Pseudorhizobium banfieldiae: one gene and its partners. The protein of the gene in region 1 interacts with the protein of each later gene in a pairwise test. Links are inferred from orthologs where the notes say so. Each region holds a gene or a part of one and is shown in the gene's direction. Other genes may lie near its edges. The genes, in order: ung, NT26_RS19735 and ndk.

Region 1 (7,469 bases):
GCGAGATGCGGCCGGATGTCGGCAAGATAGCCTATCACGGTCGGGAGATCGGCGGCTACCAACCGGTCCAGCTTGCACGTCTGCGGGCCGTCCTGCCGCAATCGGTGCAGCTCTCCTTTCCCTTTACAGCCCTGGAGATTGTCCGCATGGGCGCGGTCGCTCAGGGCTCCCGCCATCCGACGGAGCAGGCGAGGCAGGCGCTGTCGCGGGTCGGCCTGCGTGGCTTTGAGGCGCAGCCCTATCCCTCGCTCTCCGGGGGCGAACAGCAGCGCGTCCAGTTTGCGAGAGCGCTGGCACAGGTTCCGGAACCTGTCATCGATGGGGAGCCGCGCGCGCTCTTCCTCGACGAGCCGACGGCAAGCCTCGATCTCGGCCACCAGATCTCCGTGCTGGAGGTCGCCCGCGATTTTGCAGAGGCCGGCGGCATCGTGCTCGCCATCCTTCACGACCTGAACCTGGCGGCTGAATTCGCAGATCACCTGCTGGTACTCGACAAGGGGAGGGTGGTGTCGCAGGGCGCGTGCCTCGAGACCGTCAAAGACGCCACGATTGGCGGCGTCTACGGGATTGCCGGTGCCGTCGGACGGCTTCCGGCAGAGCACATCCCCTTCGTGCTGCCGCAGGCGCGGTACAGGCCGGGCGCCTGACAGCCTGCTGCGGCTTCAGGCGGATGGCGGCTCTGGTCGTGTCACGACGTAGATGGCCGGCAGGATCATGACAGCCGCGACGATGGCCGCGCGCAGTCCCGGTGGAGAGGTGACAAACCAGAAGAACGCGTAGCTAATCGACATCATCACCACGGCGGCAATCTTCGCTCGTCGGGGTATTGCTCCCCGTTCTCGCCAATCCCGCAAGGGGCCGCCAAACCTCGGGTGATCGAGCAGCCATGCCTCCAGGCGCGGCGAGGATCGGGCGAAGCAGGCGACCGCCATGATCAGGAAAGGCGTGGTCGGGAGGATCGGCATGAAGGCGCCGAGGATGCCGATCGTAAGAAGAAGCCAGCCGAGGCTGAGATAGACGATGCGCATGAAGTCCCTTTCCGGACCAGCCGGTTTCCATCCATGCCATGCGGCGCCGACGCGGGGCACAGCGCCATATGATCATCCCGCCCGCCTATTTCAATCAGCCGCGACGCCGCAAGCTCGATGTGAATTGCGCGATAGCGCGATTGGCAACGGGCGCAGGATTTCCGATAAAGCCATCCGATGCACTAGAGGAGTTGTGACGTGGCAAAGATGATCCATTCGATGATCCGGGTGCTGGACGAGGAACGATCGGTCGATTTCTACCAGCGTGCCTTCGGCCTCCGGATTGCGGAGCGCGTCCCTTTCGATGGTTTTAGCCTTAACTATCTCTCCAATCCGGAAACCGGCTTCGAACTGGAGCTCACGGTCAATGCCGGACGCGACAAACCCTACGACCTGGGCGACGGCTATGGCCATCTCGCGGTGACGGTCGAGGACGTCGAGGCCGAACACAGGCGCTTCAGTGAACTTGGCTTCACCGTGGGCAAGCTCGTCGACATGCCGCGCGACGGCAAGCCGTTCGCGCGCTTCTTCTTCGCTACCGATCCGGATGGCTACAAGATCGAGGTGCTGCAGCGCGCTGGCCGGTTCCAGTAGAGGCTGCCGTGGTGGAGGGGGTGAGACTGGAGGAGAGCTGGAGACAGGCGCTGGCGCCCGAGTTCGGCAATCCGTACATGAGCGAACTGCGCCGCTTCCTCATGAGCGAGAAGGAAGCGGGAAAGCGTATATTCCCCAAGGCAGGGGAGTATTTCCGGGCCCTCGACCTGACCCCGCTCGACCAGGTCAAGGTCGTGATCCTCGGGCAGGACCCGTACCATGGCCTTGGCCAGGCCCATGGCCTCTGCTTCTCCGTGCAGCCCGGCGTGCGGATCCCGCCGTCGCTCGTCAACATCTACAAGGAACTGCAGAGCGATCTCGGCATCCCGCCCGCCAGTCATGGCTTCCTGGAGCATTGGGCGAGGCAGGGTGTTCTCCTCCTGAACAGCGTGCTGACGGTGGAGGAGGCGCAGGCTGCGTCGCACCAGCGCAGGGGGTGGGAACGGTTCACCGATGCCGTAATCCGCGCCGTCAACGAAAGATGCGACGGCGTCGTCTTCCTGCTCTGGGGCTCCTACGCCCAGAAGAAGGCGGCCTTTGTCGACCGCGACCGGCATCTCGTCCTGCGCGCGCCGCATCCATCGCCTTTGTCGGCGCATAATGGCTTCTTCGGCAGCCGGCATTTTTCGCAGGCCAACGCCTTCCTCGTTTCCAAGGGCAGACAGCCTATCGACTGGAAACTGCCGGAACGGGTATGATTTCTTGAACGCCCTTAGCGGGGTCTTCGTATGAAATGTGAACAATGCGTTCGTTTCGGCTCTCTATGCGAAGGCGGTCGCAATGGCCAAATATAGCCCCAAGAAAGGCTCACGGAGCCAGAAAGGGTTTTCACATGCTCGACCAGATCAAGGGGCTGCATCACGTCACGTCGATGGCGGCGAGCGCCCGCACCAACAACAGGTTCTTCACCGATACGCTCGGCCTGCGCCGGGTGAAGAAGACCGTCAACTTCGACGCGCCGGACGTCTACCACCTCTATTACGGGGACGAGGTCGGTACGCCCGGCTCGGTGATGACGTACTTCCCGTTCCCGCATATCGCCCGCGGCCGTCCCGGTTCGGGGGAGGTGGGGACCACGCTGTTCTCTGTTCCGGAAGGGTCGTTCGGATACTGGAGAGAACGGCTGACGAAGGCGGGCGTCGAGGGACTGAAGACGGACAGCGCCTTTGGCGAAAACCGGCTTCACTTCGCGGGGCCTGATGGTGACGGGTTTGCCCTCGTTGAAGTCAAGGATGATCCGCGGGAAGCCTGGACCGGTAATGGCGTCGGCGAGGATCACGCGATCCGCGGCTTCCACTCGGCCTCGCTGCGGCTGCGGGACGAGGGGGCGACGGCGGAACTCCTGAAGTTCATGGGTTATGATAAGGTCGATGCGAAGGACGGTGTCCAGCGCCTGCGTATTCCGGGTGGCAACGGTGCCGACGTCATCGACATCGAGACGATGCCGAACATCAATGGCGCCCGGCTCGGTGCGGGGTCGGTCCACCACATCGCCTTCGCCGTCGAAAACCGCGAGAAGCAGCTCGAGGTCCGCAAGGCGTTGATCGATACCGGCTACAACGTCACGCCGGTTATCGACCGGGACTATTTCTGGGCGATCTACTTTCGCACGCCCGGCGGCGTGCTGTTCGAGATCGCCACCAACGAACCCGGCTTCGATCGCGACGAAGACACCGCGCATCTCGGCGAAGCGTTGAAACTGCCCACGCAGCACGCGCATCTGCGCGCGATGCTCGAAGAACATCTCGAACCGTTGGACGCTTAGGATGTTAGGCGCGCAAGGAGGCAATCATGAGCCATGACAGTTACGTGCACCGGGCGCGGCCCGGTGCAGCCGGTGCGCCGATCTTCTTCGTGTTCCACGGGACCGGCGGCGACGAGAACCAGTTTTTCGATTTCGGTGGCCACCTCTTGCCGGAGGCGACCATCATCTCGCCACGCGGCGACATTTCGGAACACGGAGCGGCACGCTTCTTCCGTCGCAAGGCGGAAGGTGTCTATGACTGCGAGGATCTGGCCCGGGCGACGAACCGCATGAGCGAATTCGTCGCCGCGAACCGGGAGTTCTACAAGGCAGGCCCGGTCATCGGGCTCGGCTTTTCCAACGGCGCCAATATCCTTGCGAGCATGCTGATCCACAAGCCGGGCCTCTTCGAGGCCGCCGTGCTCATGCATCCGCTCATCCCGTTCGAGCCAAAAGAAAGGACGGAGAAGGTGGGTGGAAGGGTCCTCATTACCGCGGGAGAGCGCGATCCGATCGCCTCCGTAGAACTGACCCAGTCGCTCGCCGATTATTTCCGGCGGTCGGGCGACGAGGTGGAGCTCGAATGGCATCCGGGCGGGCACGAGATCCGTGCGGTCGAGATCGATGCGGCCAAGCGTTTTCTCGCCCGCTACGGCAGCTAGAAAGGCGAGGCATTCCGCTTGCGGATGGATCGGGTGTGCCCGATAGTGAAGCCGCCTTCCGCAGCGGAGCCTCGCCCATGAGCAATCACCTCAAGTTCTTCATCGACGGTCGCTGGGTGGAGCCGGCCATTCCGGTGGCCCTCGATGTCATAAATCCTGCCACGGAAGAACCGTTCACGCAGATTGCGCTGGGCTCGTCCGAGGACGTTGACCGCGCTGTGGCTGCCGCGAAATCGGCCTTTCCCGCATTCTCGCTCTGGTCTAAGCAGGAACGGCTGACGCTGCTCCGCCGCATTCTTTCCGAATACAAGGCTCGCTACGAAGAGATTGCCCGGGCGGTGAGCCGTGAAATGGGCGCACCGATCGCGTTTGCGCGCGACAGTCAGACGGCCGCCGGCAAGGCGCACCTCATCGCGACGATCGAGGCGCTGGAGGACTTCGTCTTCACCGAACGGCGCGGCACGACCATGGTGGTGCGCGAGCCGATCGGCGTCTGCGCATTGATCACCCCGTGGAACTGGCCGCTGAACCAGATCGTCTGCAAGGTTGCCCCGGCGATCGCCGCCGGCTGTACCATGGTGCTGAAGCCGTCCGAGATCGCGCCCGTCAGCGGCATCATCTTTGCCGAGATCATGGAGGCGGCCGGAACACCCGCGGGCGTCTTCAACCTCGTCAACGGCACGGGACCGGACGTCGGGCAGGTGATGGCTGGTCATCCTGATGTGGACATGGTCTCGTTCACCGGCTCCACGCGCGCAGGTGTCATTGTTGCCAAGACCGCAGCGGATACCGTCAAGCGTGTGGCGCAGGAGCTCGGCGGTAAGTCTGCCAACATCATTCTCCCCGATGCCGATCTTGAACACGCGGTTTCGGAAGGCGTCGTCTCCTGCTTCGGCAATTCCGGACAGTCCTGCGACGCGCCGACCCGCATGCTGGTGCCAAGCGATCGGCATGGCGAGGCGATGGGGGTCGCACGGCGTGCTGCGGAGCGAATGAAGGTGGGCGACCCGCAGGCGGCCGATACCGATCTCGGGCCGGTCGTCAGCGAGCAGCAATACGACAAGATCCAGCGCTTGATCGAAGCGGGCATCAAGGAGGGGGCGACGCTCGTGACAGGCGGTCCCGGGCGGCCCGAGGGGCTCAATCGCGGCTATTACGTCCGGCCCACCGTCTTCGGCAACGTCTCCAACGACATGACGATTGCCCGCGAAGAGATCTTCGGCCCTGTCCTGTCCATCCTACCCTACAATGACGAGGAGCAGGCGATCGCCATCGCCAACGACACCCTCTACGGTCTCGCAGCCTATGTGCAATCCGGAGATCTGGAGCATGCCCGCAATGTTGCGGCCCGGTTGCGAGCAGGTTCCGTCTACGTCAACTATCCGGACTGGGATACCCGAGCTCCCTTCGGCGGCTACAAGCAGTCCGGCAACGGCCGTGAGTACGCCGACTGGGGCATCCACGACTTCCTCGAGATCAAGGGCATCGTCGGCTACGGCGGGTGAGCGCCGACTGTCAGCGCGTGTCGCAGTCGGTGAGGACGTCCCATGACCGCTCGATGGACACGAAAACGGCTTCTCAAGCGGCGTCTCCTGCCGCTAGGATGCCGTACGGCCCCGTGCCGTCACAGAGGATGGAACACATGAAGAAAACACTGCTAACATCGACAGTCTTCGCCATGACCGCCGCCTTTACGTCCTTCGCCGCAGCGCAGGACGCCGAAATTCGCATTGCGACCGAGGGAGCATACCCGCCCTTCAACTTCACGGATACGGATGGGTCGCTGAAGGGCTTCGATGTCGATATCGCCAATGCCCTTTGCGAGGAGATGAAGGCGAAGTGCGCCATCGTGGCGCAGGACTGGGACGGCATCATTCCCGGACTGATGGCCAACAAGTACGACGCCATCATCGCGTCGATGAGCATCACCGAGGAGCGCAAGCAGCAGATCGACTTCACCAACAAGTATTACACGACGCCGCTTGCCGTCATCGCGCCGAAGGACGGCGACGTGAAGGGCGTGTCGGTCGAGGACCTGAAGGACAAGGTCGTCGGTGCCCAGGCCTCCACGACCCAGGCCAACTATGCAACCGACGTCTATGAGAAGGCCGGCATAGAGGTGAAGCTCTATCCGACGCAGGAAGAAGCGGCAGCCGATCTGCAGAACGGTCGTATAGACGCGCTGATCTCCGACAAGTTCGTCGTTGTCGACTGGCTGAACGGCGACGGCAAGGATTGCTGCGCCATGGTGGGCGACGTGCCGGGCACGGAGACAGAGGCCGGCATCGGCATCCGCAAGGGCGAGGAAGAGTTAAAGGAACGCTTCAACACGGCGATCGACGCGATCGTCGCCAACGGCACCTACGGCAAGATCGTCGCCAAGTACTTCCCCTTCGATATCTACTGATCGGGCCGAAACGATCTTATGCGGCCGCCGGCTTGTCCGGCGGCTTTTTCGTCAGTAGCCGCAGGAGCGCAACTGGGCCTCGTATTTCTGCGCCATGCCGGCGGAGCGCTGGGCCGCCTTCCTCGCCGTCGGTGTGAAGTTGCCACGGGAATAGCCCGCATGGCCGGAATAATAGGCGAGGTAGAGGTTGTAGGTGTCGTTGCGGGGGATGCCGTTCTTGACGCTGCTGCGGTTGTGATACCAGCCGACGAAGTGGATCGCGTCGCCGAAATCGCTGCGGCGGGCCGACCAGCGTCCGGTGGATCGCTGGTATTCAAGCCATGTGCCGTCCAGCGCCTGCGCGTAGCCATAGGCAGACGACTGCCTCTTCCACGGGATGAAGCCGAGCAGCTTGGTGCGGGGCGGGCGGGCATGCGCCTTGAAACCTGACTCCGTGTAGATCGTCGCCATCAGTACCGGGACCGGGACGCCGAACTCGCGCTCGACGTTCCTCGCCTCTCGCGACCAGTTGTTGAATAGCCCGTCCTTCTGCTCGAACACTGCACAGGCATTGTTGATCCGGCTCGGTGCCGATGCGCAGGCAGACAGCAGCAACAGGAGCGCGATGGAGAACGCAATACGCATCGCTTAACCTCTCGTTTCGGAAGATTAATGACGCGTAAAATTTAACGAAAGGTTTCAGGGCCGCGGCCGCGTGCACGAAAGGCGTCCCGTCGCGACCTGTGCCAAGACAGGAAAAAATCCGATTTCCATAAAATTGCATCTTTCGACTTAAGCGCCCCGAAAAGGCGTTCGTCTATGGTGAGGGCATAGGCGGCATGAAGCCCATAGATCCGAGATGACTTCGGAACATCAAGCGAGACGGCGGAAAACGCTGTCCATCAAAACAGGGTTTCGAACATGCCGATGAAAACTCTCCTTGCTGTGGCATTCATGGCAGCTCTCGTCTCTGGTGGCTCCGCGCAGGCTGGCGGCCCCGGCGGCTTTGCCCGCTCCTTTGCCTCGTCGCCTGCCGTCCAGTACGACCTGGCGAT
Region 2 (7,596 bases), 1.6 Mb from region 1 along the record:
CTACCCATATTAACTTTAGCAGTATTGAGAGGAGTACTGCGGCGGCTCAAGTTGCGGCCCAGGGGCGTTACGCTCAGAGCGCTCATCCCATTGCTCGACAGGCAATTATGCCTTCCGACGCTCGCCCACTTCAGCATCTTCCTCTTAATCTTATCAACTAAGTTAGAGGTCGCGCTAAACCTCATGTTGTGGTTGTAGAGTGATTTGCTTGATATTCCCGGAAAGCCTCCCGTCTGATGTCATCAAACTTTGATCATCTGCAATCGCTTAGCCCTGAGTTGCATCGCCTCGGCACGCTAGCCGAGCGCTTTTTCGCCGAGGATGCCAATACCTCGCTGATCAAGAGCCGCCAGTTCGGCGAATACATGGTCAAGGAGATCGCCGCCCTTTCCAGCGTTTATGATCCCGCCGCACGCGAGACAACAAACGACCTTCTTCGGCGCCTCGCGACGCAGCAGGTTCTGCCGCGCGAAGTCGCCGACATCTTCCATGCCATTCGCAAGAGCGGCAACGAAGCGACCCACAATCTGGCCGACTCACCCGCCGAAGCGCTCGCGGCGCTCAAGTTCTGCCGCGCGCTCGGCGTCTGGTACCGCCGAACCTATGGGCGTGATCCGGGGTTCAAGCCTGGTCCCTTTGTGCCGCCCCGAGCCTCTGCGGATATTGACCAGGCGACCCAGGCGGAACTGGCAGCGCTGCGTGCCCAGGTCAGAGACGCCGAGGAGAAACTAGCGGCGGCCCATGCCTCGACGGAAGACCTCGCAAAAGCCCGCGCCGCTGCCGAAGAGCTCGCTCGCCAGGCGTCAGCCGACAGTGCCGTCTGGGAGCAGACCGCCGTCGAGATGGAGGCCAATCAGGCAGCTCTCGCTCGCAAGCTTGCCGAGTTGCAGAAGGCGGCCGAAGCCCAGCCCGAGCAGTTGCAGATCGCGTTCAAGCAGGCAGGCCTGAAAGCGGCGAGCAGCCTGGAGCTCGATGAACGCCAGACCCGACGGCTTATCGACGTGCAGCTTATCGATGCCGGATGGGAAGCCGACAGCGACCGCCTGACCTATCAAAAGGGCGCCCGACCGGAGGAATGCCGCAATCTCGCAATCGCCGAATGGCCTTCGGAAGGTGGCCGGGCGGATTATGCCCTTTTCGTCGGCCTGACTTGCGTCGGTGTCATCGAGGCCAAGCGCGAGAGCGTCGATGTGCCCTCCACTCTGCAGCAGGCCGAGCGCTATGCCCGCACCATCGTGCTCGCCCCGGAAGAGGCCCATCCGGATGGTCCTTGGAAACATGGGCTCGCTGAGCCCTTCCGCGTGCCTTTCGTCTTCGCCACCAATGGGCGACCCTATGTGCGCCAGTGGGTGACAAAATCCGGGATCTGGTATCGTGATGTGAGGCGCGAGACCAACCACGCCGTCCCGATGACGAGCTGGTTCTCGCCAAAGGATCTCCTCGACAAGCTGACCACCGATGTCGACACCGCCGCTCAAGGGTTGGCAGGAGAGAGTTTCGGCAAGGGCCGGATGCGCCCCTATCAGGAAGAGGCGATCGCCGCGATCGAGAATGCCGTGGTCGCGGGCCAGCGCGACATCCTCGTGTCCATGGCGACCGGCACAGGCAAGACACGCACAGCAATTGCCCTGATGTATCGCCTGCTGAAGCACAAGCGCTTCCGCCGTATCCTCTTCCTGGTCGACCGCAAGGCGCTCGGCAAGCAGACGAGCGACGCGCTTGAGACCACCGAGATCGAGGGCATGCTGAACTTCGCCCAGATCTACAAGGTCGCCGGGCTGGAGCAGAAACTGCCGGAGGATGAGGACCAGGTACAGGTTGCGACCGTCCAGTCGCTGATCGCTCGCATCCTCAACGAGCCGGATCCGGCCAAGCGCCCCACGCCCGGCACCTTCGACTGCATCATCGTCGACGAAGCCCATCGCGGCTACACGCTGGATGCTGAACTGCGCGAAAGCGATATCGGCTTCCGCAACATCGATGACTACCAGTCGGCTTATCGCCAGATCCTCGATTATTTCGATGCCGTGAAGGTGGCGCTGACGGCCACACCCGCTTTGCATACCCGCGAGATCTTCGGCCACCCGGTCTTTCATTATGGCTACCGTCAGGCCGTCGTCGAAGGTTACCTCAACGACCATCTGCCGCCGAAGCGCATCACCACGGCGCTATCCGAAGCCGGTATCCATTTCGATGGGGGCGCGGAAGTCGAGATCATCGACCGCAAGACGGGTCAGATTGATCTTTTCGAGCTGCCGGATGAAGTTTCGCTCGATTACGACCTCGCCGACTTTAACAAGCGGGTCTATTCGGAAGCATTCAACCGCATCGTCTGCCGTGCGATCGCCACGGAGATCCCACCGTCGAAGCTTGGCAAGACGCTGATCTTCGCCGCCCGGGATGCCCATGCCGATGACATCGTGCGCCTGCTGATCGAAGAACTGCAGGAGGAGTACGGCAAGGAGAACGTGCCGCATGGCATGGTCACGAAGATCACCGGCAATGTCGACAAGGCCGACGACCTGATCCTGAAATTCAAGAATGATCCCTATCCGAAATACGTCGTCACCGTCGACCTGCTGACAACAGGCGTCGACGTGCCCTCCATCTGCAATCTCGTCTTCGTCCGCAGGGTCAAGAGCCGCATCCTCTACGACCAGATGATCGGCCGCGCCACGCGGCTTTGCCCGGAGATCGGCAAGGAGCATTTCCGCATCTTTGACGCCGTCGATCTATACGCCGAGCTGCAGGAGATGAGCGACATGCGCCCGGTCGTCGTGAAACCGGATATAGCGCTTGGCCAGCTCGTCACGGATCTGCACAATGCGGAGACGGACGAGGACAAGAGCTGGGTCGCAGCCCAGGTCATCGTGCGCATGCGCAGTCTGGTGAAGCGCATGGATGCCGAGACCCGCGAGAGCTTCGAGCGCCACACTGGCGAAAGCGCCGACATGGCGCTGCAGCGTCTCTCCACCCGCTCCGGTGCCGAGTTGCAGCAGTGGCTGACGGACCATCCGCGCGCCGTCGAGCTGCTCGAACGCCGCCCGCTGACCACGGACAAGAACGATGGCGTGGTCATCTCTACCCATGAGGACGAGCTGCTGCGCATCGAGGAGATCTTCGGCAAGAACACGACGCCCGAGGATTATATTACCGGCTTCGAACGCTTCGTTCGTGAAAACATGAACCAGGTCCCGGCGCTGATTGCCGTCACCCAGCGCCCGCGTGATCTCACCCGCAAGGAACTCTCCGAACTCGCCGGCCTGCTGGACGAGAAGAACTATTCTGAGGCCATGCTGCGCGCCGCTTACGGCCGCGCCCGCAATGCCGATATCGCGGCCCATATCATCGGCTTCGTCCGGCAGGCAGCTTTGGGCGATCCGCTGATCCCCTATGCCACCCGCGTCGACAACGCCATCGTCAAGATCGAGGCCTCAAGGCCTTGGACGCAAAAGCAGAAGGAATGGCTGCGCCGTATCGGTCGTGCCCTGAAGGACAAGCCCGTGGCCGATCCGACCCTGCTCGACCAGGGCGCCTTTGCCGACAAGGGCGGCTTCAAGCGCATCGCGCAGGAGTTTGACGGTGCACTCGATGAGGTGCTGTACGCCTTCAACGAGGCAATCTGGGCGCCGCCCGCCGCCTGACCCCTCATACCGCCGTTGACCGAGGGCCACCGCTCGCTACAACCGCAATCACGATCCCGGATCAGATGAGAATCATGCCATGAATGCCAATGCCATCGTCCAGAAACTCTGGCGCCTCTGCACGGTCCTGCGCAAGGACGGCATCACCTATCAGCAATATGTCACCGAGCTGACCTATCTGCTGTTTCTGAAGATGATGGCAGAGCGCAACCGCGAGACGGGCAGCCTGCCCAAAGGCATGCGCTGGGCCGATCTCGTCAAGGCTAATGGTTTGGCGAAGCTGGAGCATTATCGCAATGTGCTGGTGACGCTGGGTGCCACGAGCACGCGGCTGGGAGAGGACGATGCCCTTGTGCTGCCCCCCGGAGAAGCTGCCAGTCCCGAAGAGCGAAAGCGTTATGCCGATGCCCGTTCGCTGCCGGAGATGGTGCAGAAGATCTTCGACAACGCCTCCACCTTCCTGCGTGAGCCACAGAACCTGACGACACTGGTCACAGCCATCGACGAGCTCGACTGGTTCTCCGAGGAGCGCGACCAGTTCGGCGATCTCTATGAGGGCCTGCTGCAGAAGAACGCGGAAGAAACCAAGCGCGGCGCAGGGCAATACTTCACCCCCCGCGTGCTGATCGAGCTGCTAGTCCGCCTCATGCAACCGCAGCCCGGCGAAGTCATCCAGGACCCCGCCGCCGGCACGGGCGGCTTCCTGATCGCCGCCGATCGCTACATGAAGGCGCGCACCGACGACTACCTGGGACTCGGGGAGAAAGAGCAGGAGTTCCAGAAGCGTCGCGCCATCCACGGCATGGAAAACGTGCCGGGCACGCTGCGCCTGCTTTTGATGAACCTTTATCTGCATGATATTGACGGCGATCATGTCGATCTCGGCGATACGCTCTCCGACAAGGGCAAGGGTCTCGGCCGCGCCAACCTCATCCTCACCAACCCGCCCTTCGGCCCGGCGGGCGGTGCGCCGACCCGCGATGACCTCTCCGTCACCGCAAATGTCTCCTCCTACCAGCTTCCATTTGTCGAACACTGCATCCGCGCACTGCAGCCCGGCGGCCGCGCGGCCATAGTCGTGCCGGACAATGTGCTGTTCGAAGACGGGCGCGGGCGCGAACTGCGTCGGATGATGATGGACTGGTGCGAGTTGCACACCATTCTGCGCCTGCCGACCGGCATTTTTTACGCGCAGGGTGTCAAGACCAATGTCATCTTCCTGACGCGGGGCAAGACCGAGACCGGCAACACGAAGGCCGTCTGGATCTATGACCTGCGCGCCCAGATGCCGAAATTCGGCAAGACCACGCCCCTGACGGAGGCCCATTTCGAAGGCTTCGAGCAGGCGTTCGGCAAGGACCCTTACGGTCAGGAGCGCGGCCCGGACGAAGGTGAAGCCGGCCGCTGGCGCCAGTTCAGCCGCGAAGCCATCGCCGCCCGTGGCGACAATCTCGACATCGCCTGGCTGCGCGAGGCGGAGGAAGAAGCCGAAGAAGGCCTCGTTGAGCCCGACGACATCGCCGCCGCCATCTTGGGCCATCTCCAGGCCGCGACGCTGGAAATCGAGGCGCTGATGGCCGAGCTTACCGACGAGCTGCCGGAGGCGGTGGAATGAGTTTCGGCGAGGCAATTACGGATCTTGTAAATGAATCACTCGATCCAATTCTTCAGTCAGCTCAGACATGGCAGCGCGTGCCGTTGGCCGAAGTTGTCGATATACTTAATGGGTATCCGTGGCCGTCTTCGGGCTTCTCAGGCGACCGCGGGCACCCCGTAATTCGAATTCGCAACGTTCTCGACGGTGAAACGTCGACCTTCTATGAAGGCGAAATCGTCGATGGCTATTGGGTTCTTCCCGGCGAGTTGCTCGTGGGAATGGACGGTGATTTCAATCGCAACTTTTGGAGCGGACCGACAGCACTGCTAAATCAGCGTGTTTGTAAACTGACGACAAAGCCTGGCTTTTACGACGCGAGGTTCCTGTACCATGTGCTCCCTGGCTACCTCGGGCTTATCAACAAACACACGTCATCGGTGACCGTCAAACATCTGTCATCGAAGACCCTCGGGGAGATACCCTTACCCCTCCCACCGCTGGCCGAGCAAAAGCGCATCGTGGTCAAGCTGGATGCGCTGAACGCGAAATCCGCCCGCGCCCGCACCGAACTCGCCCGCATCGAAACCCTCGTCTCCCGCTACAAGCAGGCCGTGCTAAGGTCCGCCTTTCTAGGAGCGATGACATCCGCTTGGCGTACTAAAAGAGCTGACCTTCAAACCGCGTCCGATTTGATCGATCGCACTCCGACACCGCCTCAGCCGAAAGGTGGCAGGGAGGCGACTGACAGAGTGATTCAGGGGAAGGCGGCATTGGCTATTAATGCTCCGGCTCGCGGGGCACCTCCAAAATGGCAATGGGTGCCGCTGAGCCGGATCGCTCGACAGGAAACGGGGCACACTCCAAGCCGGTCGCATCCAGAGTGGTGGGACGGTGAAATCCCATGGATCGGCATCAAGGACGCAGGTGCAAATCATGGGAGGATTATCGAAGAGACGATCCAGACCACGAACGAAGAAGGTCTTGCCAACTCCGCAGCGCGACTCTTGCCGGCCGGAACTGTTTGCCTATCCCGAACTGCCTCCGTTGGATATGTGACAATCATGGGCAAACCCATGGCAACCAGTCAGGATTTCGTCACCTGGACGTGCACGGAAGCCTTGGTGCCGAAGTTTCTCATGTATGCCTTGATGGCAGAGGGCGACGACATCCGAGAGTTCGGCAAGGGAACCACTCACACGACCATCTATTTTCCCGAAGTCCGCGCGATGCAAATTTGTCTCGCACCCCTCGAAGAACAACACGAAATCGTGCGCCGCATCGAATCCGCCTTCGCGAAAATCGACCGGCTGGCGAAAGAGGCAAAACGCGCGCTGGAGCTGGTGGGCCGGCTGGACGAGGCAATCCTGGCCAAAGCCTTCCGCGGCGAACTGGTCCCCCAGGACGAAAATGACGAACCCGCCGAACACCTTCTCGCCCGCATCCGCGCCGAGCGCGAGGCGGCGCCGAAGGGCAAGCGTGGGCGGAAGGGCGCAACCTGAGCCAGACAGAGTGACTGCAATCACTGCATCTTCTGGAGATTCTGAATGCCCATCGCCTCTCGCGCCACCTATTGCCGCTGGGTGCAAAATGCCCTGACTGCGCTCGGACCGTCGACACCAAAAACTGTCTACGACTGGATACGGAAGAACGAAGCGGTGCCCGCAGCCGACCTTTCGGGCCTCACCAGCGATGGCGAAAACCTGTTCGAGAAGGAGGTTCGCTTTGCCCGGTGGCAATTGCGGCAGGAGGGAACGATCATCAGCCCGAAGCGCGGCATCTGGGTGCTCAAATAGTCTGAACGAGGAGCAGGAAAGCTATGTCAGAGACCACAAGGACCGGCATCGCCGTAATTGAGAGCAAGTGGAACGGCGAAGACGTATCGATGCGAAAGAACGCATCGGTGAAGCCGATGTTCGACATGCTCTGCGACCTGCACTTCGGCAACACTCATGAGTTTACCTACGAGATGGTCGCGACAGCCCCTGCCCTAGCAGATGCAATCAAGCGAATGGCCTGGGACAAGGAGATCTCAACGATCTACCTCGCATGCCACGGCAACGAGCATGGTCTCCACCTTCATGGCTGGGAGGAAGTGGTGGATCGGAAGAAGCTTAGCAAGATGCTGCTGGAGGGCGGCACGAGAAGATCCTTGAGTGGCGTCTATCTCGGCGCCTGCGAATTCGGGACGAAAGAACTGGCGGCATTCCTTCTGGAGCGAGATCCGAAGCTTCGCTGGGTGGCTGGTTATCAACACGCTGCCGATTTCGTCGATGGCACGGCGCTCGATGTGATGTTCTTCAACGCGTGGTTTCGATATCTCGACGAGAATCCTGACGCCCGCCCGCGCGAAATCGT
Region 3 (7,672 bases), 1.4 Mb from region 1 along the record:
GAGCGTCTCGGCACGGCACTGTCCGAGCTGTCGACCGGCAATCTGGCTCATCGCATCGACCAGCCGTTCCAGGGGGCGCTGGATGCATTGCGGGACTCCTACAACTCCTCCGTCGACAATCTCGAGTCGGTCCTCACCCAGGCCGGCCTTGTCGCAAACACCATTCGTGGTGGTACGGCCGAAATTGGCCGCGCCACCCACGATCTCTCGGTACGGACCGAGCGCCAGGCAGCCTCCGTGGAGGAAACGGCGAGCGCGCTCAGCATTCTCACTCAGACCGTCAACGAGACCGCCAGTGTGGCCGAGCATGTCGATCGCATGGTGGACAAGGCGCGCGATGGTGCGGAGCGCTCTGGAGCGATCGTGACCAATGCGGTGGAAGCCATGAGCCGCATCGAGAATTCGTCTCGCGAGATTGGCCAGATCATCGGCGTCATCGATGAAATCGCTTTCCAGACCAACCTGCTTGCTCTGAACGCCGGCGTGGAGGCCGCCCGCGCTGGTGAGGCCGGCAAGGGCTTCGCGGTTGTCGCCCAGGAGGTCCGTGAACTTGCCCAGCGGTCGGCCAATGCCGCCAAGGAGATCAAGGCGCTCATCAATGCCTCTGGTGCGGAGGTCAACAACGGTGTGACGCTGGTGAACCAGGCCGGCGAGGCGCTGACGGTGATTGCCAACGAAGTGCGCCAGATCAGCGGCGAGATCCAGAGGATCGTCTCCGGTGCACGCCAGCAGGCGACGGGCATCTCCGAGATCGACGGCACGATTGCCGAGATCGATCGAGGTACGCAACAGAACGCGGCCATGGTGGAAGAAAGCTCCGCGGCGGTTCAGGCCCTCCTCAACGAGGCGGTGGCGCTCGAGAACCTCATGGTGCGCTTCAAGCTATCGAAGGATGGCTCTGGGCATTCGATGGGCCGACGTGCGGCTTGAGACGGCGTGGCTCGCTCACCCGAGCCAGACGTCGAGGAACAGCATGAGCACCAGCCCGACGGCAAGGCCAAAAGTCGCCTGCTTCTGATGGCCGCTGCGGTGGGTTTCGGGGATGATTTCGTGGCTGATCACATAGAGCATGGCGCCCGCAGCGAATGCGAGTGCCCAGGGCAGCAGCGGTTGTGACACGGTGACCAGTGCTGCACCGATGAGCCCACCGACCGGCTCGACGAGGCCGGTGAGCGTGGCAATGACGAACGAACGCCACTTGCTATAGCCTTGCGCGAGGAGCGAAACAGCGACCGCAAGTCCCTCCGGCGCATTCTGAAGGCCGATTCCGACGGCGAGCGGCAGCCCGCCTTCGATGCCGTTGGCCCCGAAGCCGACGCCGACGGCCAGCCCCTCCGGGACGTTGTGGATCGTGATGGCGATGACGAAGAGCCAGATCCGGCGCACCGAGGCGCTGCTCGGCCCCTCGCGTCCGCTGTCGAAGTGCTCGTGCGGCAGAAACTCGTTCATCAGCGAAACCGTGCCCATGCCGACAAGGATGGCGATACAGGCAATCGCCGCGGGTATCGCTCCCGCACCGAAGCGCTGCTCCGCCGCTTCGAGTGCCGGAATGATCAGCGAGAAGAAGGACGCCGAAAGCATCACTCCCGCGGCGAAGCCAAGCGACAGATCGCGGAAGGCGCCGCCCGGTCGCCGCCCGAAAAGCACAGGCAGCGCGCCGACGGCGGTGCATAGGCCGGCCAGCAGGCTCCCGAGGACGCCGAGCAACAGTGGAGACATCTCTTCAATCATCGCGCGTGACCATGGCCTTGTGGCAGCAAGGAGCGAACCGATGTGGAGCGTCAGCCGCCGGAACAGAGGCGTCAGATATGGGAGGCAAGAGCCACGTCAACGCGGACTGTCTCCGTCATCGTGGCATCGCCGGGTTGGTCTGGCACGGCAGACCCCGGTGCGCACTACATCCACCGGGAGCCATCGCTGCGGAGGAAATAGACGAGGTCCAGCACCAGCGACGGTCCGCCGAGCGATGTCAGGATGGCATGGACTTGGCCGCGGTGATGGGTCTGGTGGTTGAACACGTGGGAGAGAACAGGCCCGAGCGGCTGCGTTATGGTGGTCGGATTGGAGATGGTCGTGTAGGTGAAGTCTCCGGCAATCCGCTCGTCGTTCAGGCCATCGACGAAGCCGATGATCCGCTGGTCCTCGGCGGCTCGAGCGTCTCGAAGAGCGGAAAAATCATCGAAAAGAACGACATCCAGTGCCTTCGGTGCCTCTCCTTGCACGGTCATCCGGCTCATCCAGATACGGTCCGCCACCAGCAGGTGGTTGAGCGTGCGATGGATCGAACCGAAGAACGCACCCGCGTCGGCGCGGTAGTCCTCGTCGCTCAGGTCTTCGCATGCGGCGTAGACGCGGCGATTGGCCCAGCGATTATAGTCGGCAAACATCTGGAAATGGCGGCGCATTGCATCCTCCTGGTTCGCCGCATCTTAGCCCGATCGGAATGTCGGCGGGATGATTGCATCTATGAATTTTGCTGATTGGATATGCGGGCGCCGCTCGGTCACAATCGGTATGATTTCAAGCGATCGGAGACTCCATGACCCGTGTCCTTTATTCCCTCTGCGGCCGTGACGAGAACCGCCCTTTCTCCCCGCACTGCTGGAAGGTCTCCATGGCCCTGGCTCACAAGGGCCTGGATTTCGTCGAGCGGCCCTATCCGTTCACTGCCATACCCGAAATAGAGGAGGGGTTCTCAAAGACCGTCCCCATCCTTCGCGACGGGGATCGGCTGGTGCGCGACAGTTTCGAGATCGCCGTCTATCTGGATGAGACCTATCCGGATCGTCCGACGCTGTTTGGCGGGGAGGGTGGCAGGGTCCTGTCGCGCTTTGTCGAGAGCTTTTCGCAGATGGTCCTCCACATGCCTGTAACGAAGATGGCGATCATGCACATCCACGACATGCTGGATACGCCGGACCAAGAGTACTTTCGGGCCAGCCGGCTCGATCGTCTGGGCAAGGAAATCGAAGCCGTCGCCGCAGAGGGCGACGCGGAGCGGGAGACCTTTGCTGCGAGGCTCGAGCCCGTCCGCCGCACGCTGCATTTCCAGCCGTTCCTGGGCGGCGACAGCCCGCTGTTTGCCGATTACATCCTCTTCGGTGCCTTGCAGTGGATGCGGGTGACAGCCGGCCCGCCTCCCTTGGCGGCGGACGATTCCGTCATGCAGTGGTTCGAGCGCTGCCTTGACCTTCATGATGGTCTCGGACGGCGTGTGACGGCCGCGTGAAATTCCCGGGAGGCCCTTGTTTCCAGAGCAGAGGGCGGGTAAACACCGCCCACTTTCTCGGGAAACAAAGGAATTGACGATGGCGATTGAACGCACGTTTTCGATGATCAAGCCGGACGCCACCAAGCGCAACCTGACGGGCGCCATCACCAAGGTGTTCGAAGACAACGGCCTGCGCGTCGTTGCCTCCAAGCGCGTCTGGATGAGCAAGCGCGAAGCGGAGGGCTTTTACGCCGTTCACAAGGATCGCCCCTTCTTCGGCGAACTCGTCGAAGGCATGACCTCTGGTCCGACCGTGGTCCAGGTTCTGGAAGGCGAGAACGCAATCCTGAAGAACCGCGAGATCATGGGCGCGACCAACCCGGAACAGGCTGCCGAAGGCACCATCCGGAAGCAGTTCGCACTTTCGATCGGGGAAAACTCGGTTCACGGTTCCGACGCTCCGGAAACCGCTGCCCAGGAAATCAAGTACTGGTTTGCAGACACCGAAATCGTCGGCTGATCTGCCGTCAGATGATCTGGAAAAGCCGGCCGTCGCGCCGGCTTTTTTCATTTGGGGCAGGACTCGGGAGAGAAATCGGTCGAACCGTCGGGCCTGAACACCTCCGGGTTCCGGTCGTAGGCAGGGCCTAGCGAAAGCGGCTTCGCGGGCAGTACGTCCTGGTCGACATTCGATGCGATAGTTGTCTTGATCATCTGCAGCTCGTCGCCCCCCTGGTCGAGCAAGCGGATCGTGACGCTATAGGGCTTTCCCTTCTTCACGCAGTGCACCGGAGTGCTTTCCAGGACGATCTTCTCCATTGTCGGAAACAGCTTCTGCTCCACCGTCAAAGGCGACCCGCCGCGAGGATCCTCGAAACTTGCCTCGGCCACACCGCCTTCCGGCAGGGGAGCCAGTTTGCGCAGCGTGACGAGGTAGGTCGCCCGTGCCACCCGATAGTTGAACACGAAGATCTTGCCCGAAAGCTCCACGACGTCCTGATCCGCCTTATCCCGCTGGCAGGCGGCAAGGGTAATCAAGGCCATCATCGCAACCACCCAACGCTTCCTCAAGGCATCGCCTCCTTCTTGCGCCGGTAGTGGCGGTTCGCCTTCACGCGGTTGCCGCAAACGGCCATGTCGCACCAGGTGCGGCTCCTATTGCGGCTCCGGTCGACGAACAGCCAGCCGCAATTGCCGCAGATCTTCAGGCGGTCGGTCTCCGCCAACAGGCGTAGCGCCGAGCGAGCCGTTGCCGCCTCGAGCGTCGCCTCGCTTGCGGACTGCTTCAGCATTCGTGCGCAAGCCTGCAGCAGGTTGGCGAGCAGCACGCGATCGTCATGGCCTTCGACGCGGCGGCGGAAATAACCGTCGATCGCCTCACGCAGGGCGAGGAAATCCTTCCGGTTCGGCTCCGCGACCGGCTTGATTTCTCCGAACAGAGCCCGCTCTGCCGAGAATTCCGCTGCAGCAGCGGAGAAGGCCTGCATTTGCTCGGTGACCTCAAAGCGGTCTGTACGGCGGGCCGGATCGGAGCGCAGGATGACGCTGTTGGCAACATCGAGAGCAAGGGCGCCACCCGAAAATCGATGGGGAGTCCAAGTGAAGATCATGTCTCTATTATAACCACCAAAAGTCGTTTGACCAGCTACATGAATGGTGGAATCCTGCGGCATGAGCTACCTTCTGCAGCAGATCGCGAATGCCGTGCCGCTTGCGACACTCTATGCCACCCTTGCCTTCGGCTATGCGATCGCCTTTGCAGTGACGCGGCGCGCCGACATCACCTATGGAGCGATCTTCGCCTTCTCCGGGCACCTTTATGTGTTGGTCGCCCACTTCGGGTGGAATGAACTTCGGCTCGTCCTGCCGGCCGCGCTGGCGCTGGGCGCTCTGGCCGCTCTCAGCGGCGGTGTGGCGACCGGCTTGGTCAGTGGCCGGTTCATCATCCGACCTCTGGCGAGCGTCTCTCCGAACGCTGTCATTGTCGGCTCGCTGGGGCTCGTGCTCGTCCTGATGGAGGGGGCGCGGCTTGCCGCGCAAACCCGCGAGCTCTGGCTACCACCGCTGATGAAGGAGCCGATCGTGCTATGGTCGGGCGAGGGCTTTCCGGTCACGCTGACGACCCTCCAGTGTCTCAGCACGGCGATCCTCCTGCTGCTGCTTGGAATGGGCGCGGTCCTACTTGTCAGGAGCACCTGGGGAAGGCGATGGCGGGCGGTCTCGGAGGATTCACGGGCTGCCGAAATGTGCGGGGTCGATGCCCGAACGGTCTTCGTCATTTCCTATGCCGCCGCGGCACTCATGGCTTCGATCTGTGGTATCCTTGCCACCTCCTACTACGGCACGATGGATTTCGGCGCAGGCCTTGTCTTCGGGCTCAAGGTGGTATTGATCGCGGCTGCGGGCGGCCACGCCAATCCGATCCGGGCCGCGGGCGGCGCCGCCGTGATCGGCTTCGCGGAGACCTTGTGGGCAGGCTACGGTCCCATCGTGTGGCGAGATCTGGTGATCGTCGGCGGCCTCGTGGCCGTGCTGGTCATGAGCCGCCGGGAGCGGATCGTGCCGTGACTACCGCCACTTCTCCCGCGCTCGATCATCGGCATCCTTGGCGGAGACCCAGTCACCTGCCGTGCCGTCGGCCTTGTGCTCCTTCTTCCAGAAGGGTGCGGAGGTCTTGAGGTAGTCCATCATGAGGCTTGCGCCGTCGAACGCGGCCTGCCGGTGCGGGGCTGCGGCGATCACCAGCACGATGTTTTCACCCGGCGCGATCTTTCCATATCGGTGGATGGCGGTCAGGCCCTGGAGCGAGAACCGCTCGATCGCGAGGTCTGCGATCCGCTGCATCTCGGCCTCGGCCATTCCCGGGTAATGCTCCAGTTCCAGCGCCGAAAGTGCGCCCTGCTCGTCACGGCAGAGGCCCGTGAACGTAACGACGGCGCCGATGCCGGTTCGCCCTCTGGTTAGCGCATCGATCTCCGACTGAAGGTCGAAATCCTGCATCTGGACCCGGATGAGGGGTGCTTCGGTCATGCTCAGCCGCCCGTCATCGGCGGAAATATGCCGATTTCGCGGGGGGTGCCGATCTTCTCGTGGTGCTCGACATGCTCCTGGTCAAGCGCCACCCGGATGACCTCAGGATACTGCAGTGCCGCCTCGTACTCCTCACCGAGCGTCTTCAGGTGGACCAGAAGATCGCGCACGGTCTTTACGTCGTCGGGCAGTTCGATCTCTTCCTCCGGCTTGCCGATCCGCTCACGCACCCAGGCGAAATAGATGAGCTTGGTCATGGTCAGTCCACCATGTGCTTGAGGCCAGCCTTGAAGTAGTCGTAGCCGGTGTACATCGTCAGCACGGCGGCCACCCACAGCAGGCCGATCCCCATTTCGGTCGTATAGGGCAGGACCTTGTCACCGGCGGGACCTGCCAACAGGAAGGCGATCGCCACCATCTGGATCGTGGTCTTCCATTTCGCGATGCGGGTGACCGGTACCGCCACCTTCAGCGCCGCCAGGTATTCGCGCAGGCCGGAGACCAGGATCTCGCGGCACAGGATGACGATTGCCGCCCAGATCGACCAGCCGGCAATGGTTCCATCGGCAGCCATGAGAAGCAGCACCGAGGCGACGAGCAGCTTGTCGGCGATCGGATCCAGCATGCGGCCGATATTGGACGTCTGGTTCCAGATCCTCGCCAGATAGCCGTCGAGATAGTCCGTGATCGAGGCGACCGCGAAGAGGATAAGAGCGGTCCATCGCGCAAAATCCGAGCTCGCGAGACGCCCTTCGACAAAGAAGCAAAGGACGATGATCGGCACGGCGACGATGCGCGCATAGGTCAGGAGATTGGGAATGTTGTATGCGCGCGATGCCATTTCATAACCTGCTGCTTGACTTCTTCTAGTTGGCCCTTCCTGCTGCGGGCGTCAACATGCGGGACGGTCTTCGAAGGCTCATTTCGCGACATCAGCCCGGCTGCTTCTCATGGAAGTGGTGATAGACCATCCGCGCGACCGTTTCCGAAATGCCTTCCACCGCCATCAGGTCGTTGAGGCCGGCACGGGAAACAGCCTTTGCCGTGCCGAAGTGCTGGAGCAGCTTGCGCTTGCGGCCTGGACCGATCCCCGCGATCTCGTCGAGCGGGTTCTTGACCATCTCCTTCTTGCGGCGCGCCCGGTGGGAGCCGATGGCGAAGCGGTGTGCTTCGTCGCGCATGCGTTGCACGAAGTAGAGCACCGGATCGCGCGGCGGCAGCGAGAAATCACTGCGCCCGTCGGCGAAGAAGCGTTCGCGCCCGGCGTCGCGATCGACGCCCTTGGCAACACCGATTGCGGTTACCACGTCGCGGATGCCGAGCTCGTCGAGGATCGCCCGCACCGCCGTCATCTGCCCTTGGCCGCCGTCGATCAGGATCACGTCCGGCCATGCGGGGAAGGGGGCGTCCGCGTCTTCCGCACCGATCTGC

The links.
Region 2: the proteins of ung (region 1) and NT26_RS19735 interact in binary tests that used the Escherichia coli proteins (3 or more experiments, as listed by UniProt). The link is inferred for Pseudorhizobium banfieldiae from one-to-one orthologs.
Region 3: the proteins of ung (region 1) and ndk interact in binary tests that used the Escherichia coli proteins (3 or more experiments, as listed by UniProt). The link is inferred for Pseudorhizobium banfieldiae from one-to-one orthologs.

What each region holds. Positions count from the first base shown.
Region 1 is NZ_FO082820.1:2,494,870-2,502,338, reverse strand. The notes cover bases 745-3,475. They hold ung (uracil-DNA glycosylase), read left to right. Parts: upstream 745-1,630; coding sequence 1,631-2,320; downstream 2,321-3,475. Other genes in these bases: NT26_RS12290 (alpha/beta hydrolase), read left to right, coding at 3,414-3,475; NT26_RS12295 (VOC family protein), read left to right, coding at 2,455-3,387; NT26_RS12305 (VOC family protein), read left to right, coding at 1,227-1,622; NT26_RS12310 (YbaN family protein), read right to left, coding at 745-1,028. Also shown: NT26_RS12315 (heme ABC transporter ATP-binding protein), read left to right, coding at 1-647; more of NT26_RS12310, read right to left, coding at 663-744; more of NT26_RS12290, read left to right, coding at 3,476-4,028; NT26_RS12285 (aldehyde dehydrogenase family protein), read left to right, coding at 4,106-5,533; NT26_RS12280 (ABC transporter substrate-binding protein), read left to right, coding at 5,671-6,435; NT26_RS12275 (transglycosylase SLT domain-containing protein), read right to left, coding at 6,487-7,059; NT26_RS12270 (transglutaminase-like cysteine peptidase), read left to right, coding at 7,342-7,469. UniProt on the Escherichia coli protein: Excises uracil residues from the DNA which can arise as a result of misincorporation of dUMP residues by DNA polymerase or due to deamination of cytosine.
Region 2 is NZ_FO082820.1:4,087,132-4,094,727, reverse strand. What follows is about bases 3,134-5,991. They hold NT26_RS19735 (class I SAM-dependent DNA methyltransferase), read left to right. Parts: upstream 3,134-3,723; coding sequence 3,724-5,259; downstream 5,260-5,991. Other genes in these bases: NT26_RS22865 (restriction endonuclease subunit S), read left to right, coding at 5,256-5,991; hsdR (type I restriction-modification system endonuclease), read left to right, coding at 3,134-3,644. In the rest of the region: NT26_RS19745 (hypothetical protein), read left to right, coding at 1-13; more of hsdR, read left to right, coding at 237-3,133; more of NT26_RS22865, read left to right, coding at 5,992-6,740; NT26_RS19725 (winged helix-turn-helix domain-containing protein), read left to right, coding at 6,786-7,034; NT26_RS19720 (hypothetical protein), read left to right, coding at 7,151-7,596. UniProt on the Escherichia coli protein: The subtype gamma methyltransferase (M) subunit of a type I restriction enzyme. The M and S subunits together form a methyltransferase (MTase) that methylates A-2 on the top and A-3 on the bottom strand of the sequence 5'-AACN(6)GTGC-3'.
Region 3 is NZ_FO082820.1:1,145,344-1,153,015, forward strand. The notes cover bases 2,086-5,019. They hold ndk (nucleoside-diphosphate kinase), read left to right. Parts: upstream 2,086-3,308; coding sequence 3,309-3,731; downstream 3,732-5,019. Other genes in these bases: NT26_RS05510 (DinB family protein), read right to left, coding at 2,086-2,405; NT26_RS05515 (glutathione S-transferase family protein), read left to right, coding at 2,540-3,229; NT26_RS05525 (hypothetical protein), read right to left, coding at 3,779-4,282; NT26_RS05530 (CGNR zinc finger domain-containing protein), read right to left, coding at 4,279-4,821; NT26_RS05535 (branched-chain amino acid ABC transporter permease), read left to right, coding at 4,883-5,019. Outside these bases: NT26_RS05500 (methyl-accepting chemotaxis protein), read left to right, coding at 1-930; NT26_RS05505 (ZIP family metal transporter), read right to left, coding at 946-1,719; more of NT26_RS05510, read right to left, coding at 1,896-2,085; more of NT26_RS05535, read left to right, coding at 5,020-5,779; NT26_RS05540 (molybdenum cofactor biosynthesis protein MoaE), read right to left, coding at 5,780-6,241; moaD (molybdopterin converting factor subunit 1), read right to left, coding at 6,244-6,498; pgsA (CDP-diacylglycerol--glycerol-3-phosphate 3-phosphatidyltransferase), read right to left, coding at 6,501-7,082; excinuclease ABC subunit UvrC, read right to left, coding at 7,174-7,672. UniProt on the Escherichia coli protein: Major role in the synthesis of nucleoside triphosphates other than ATP. The ATP gamma phosphate is transferred to the NDP beta phosphate via a ping-pong mechanism, using a phosphorylated active-site intermediate.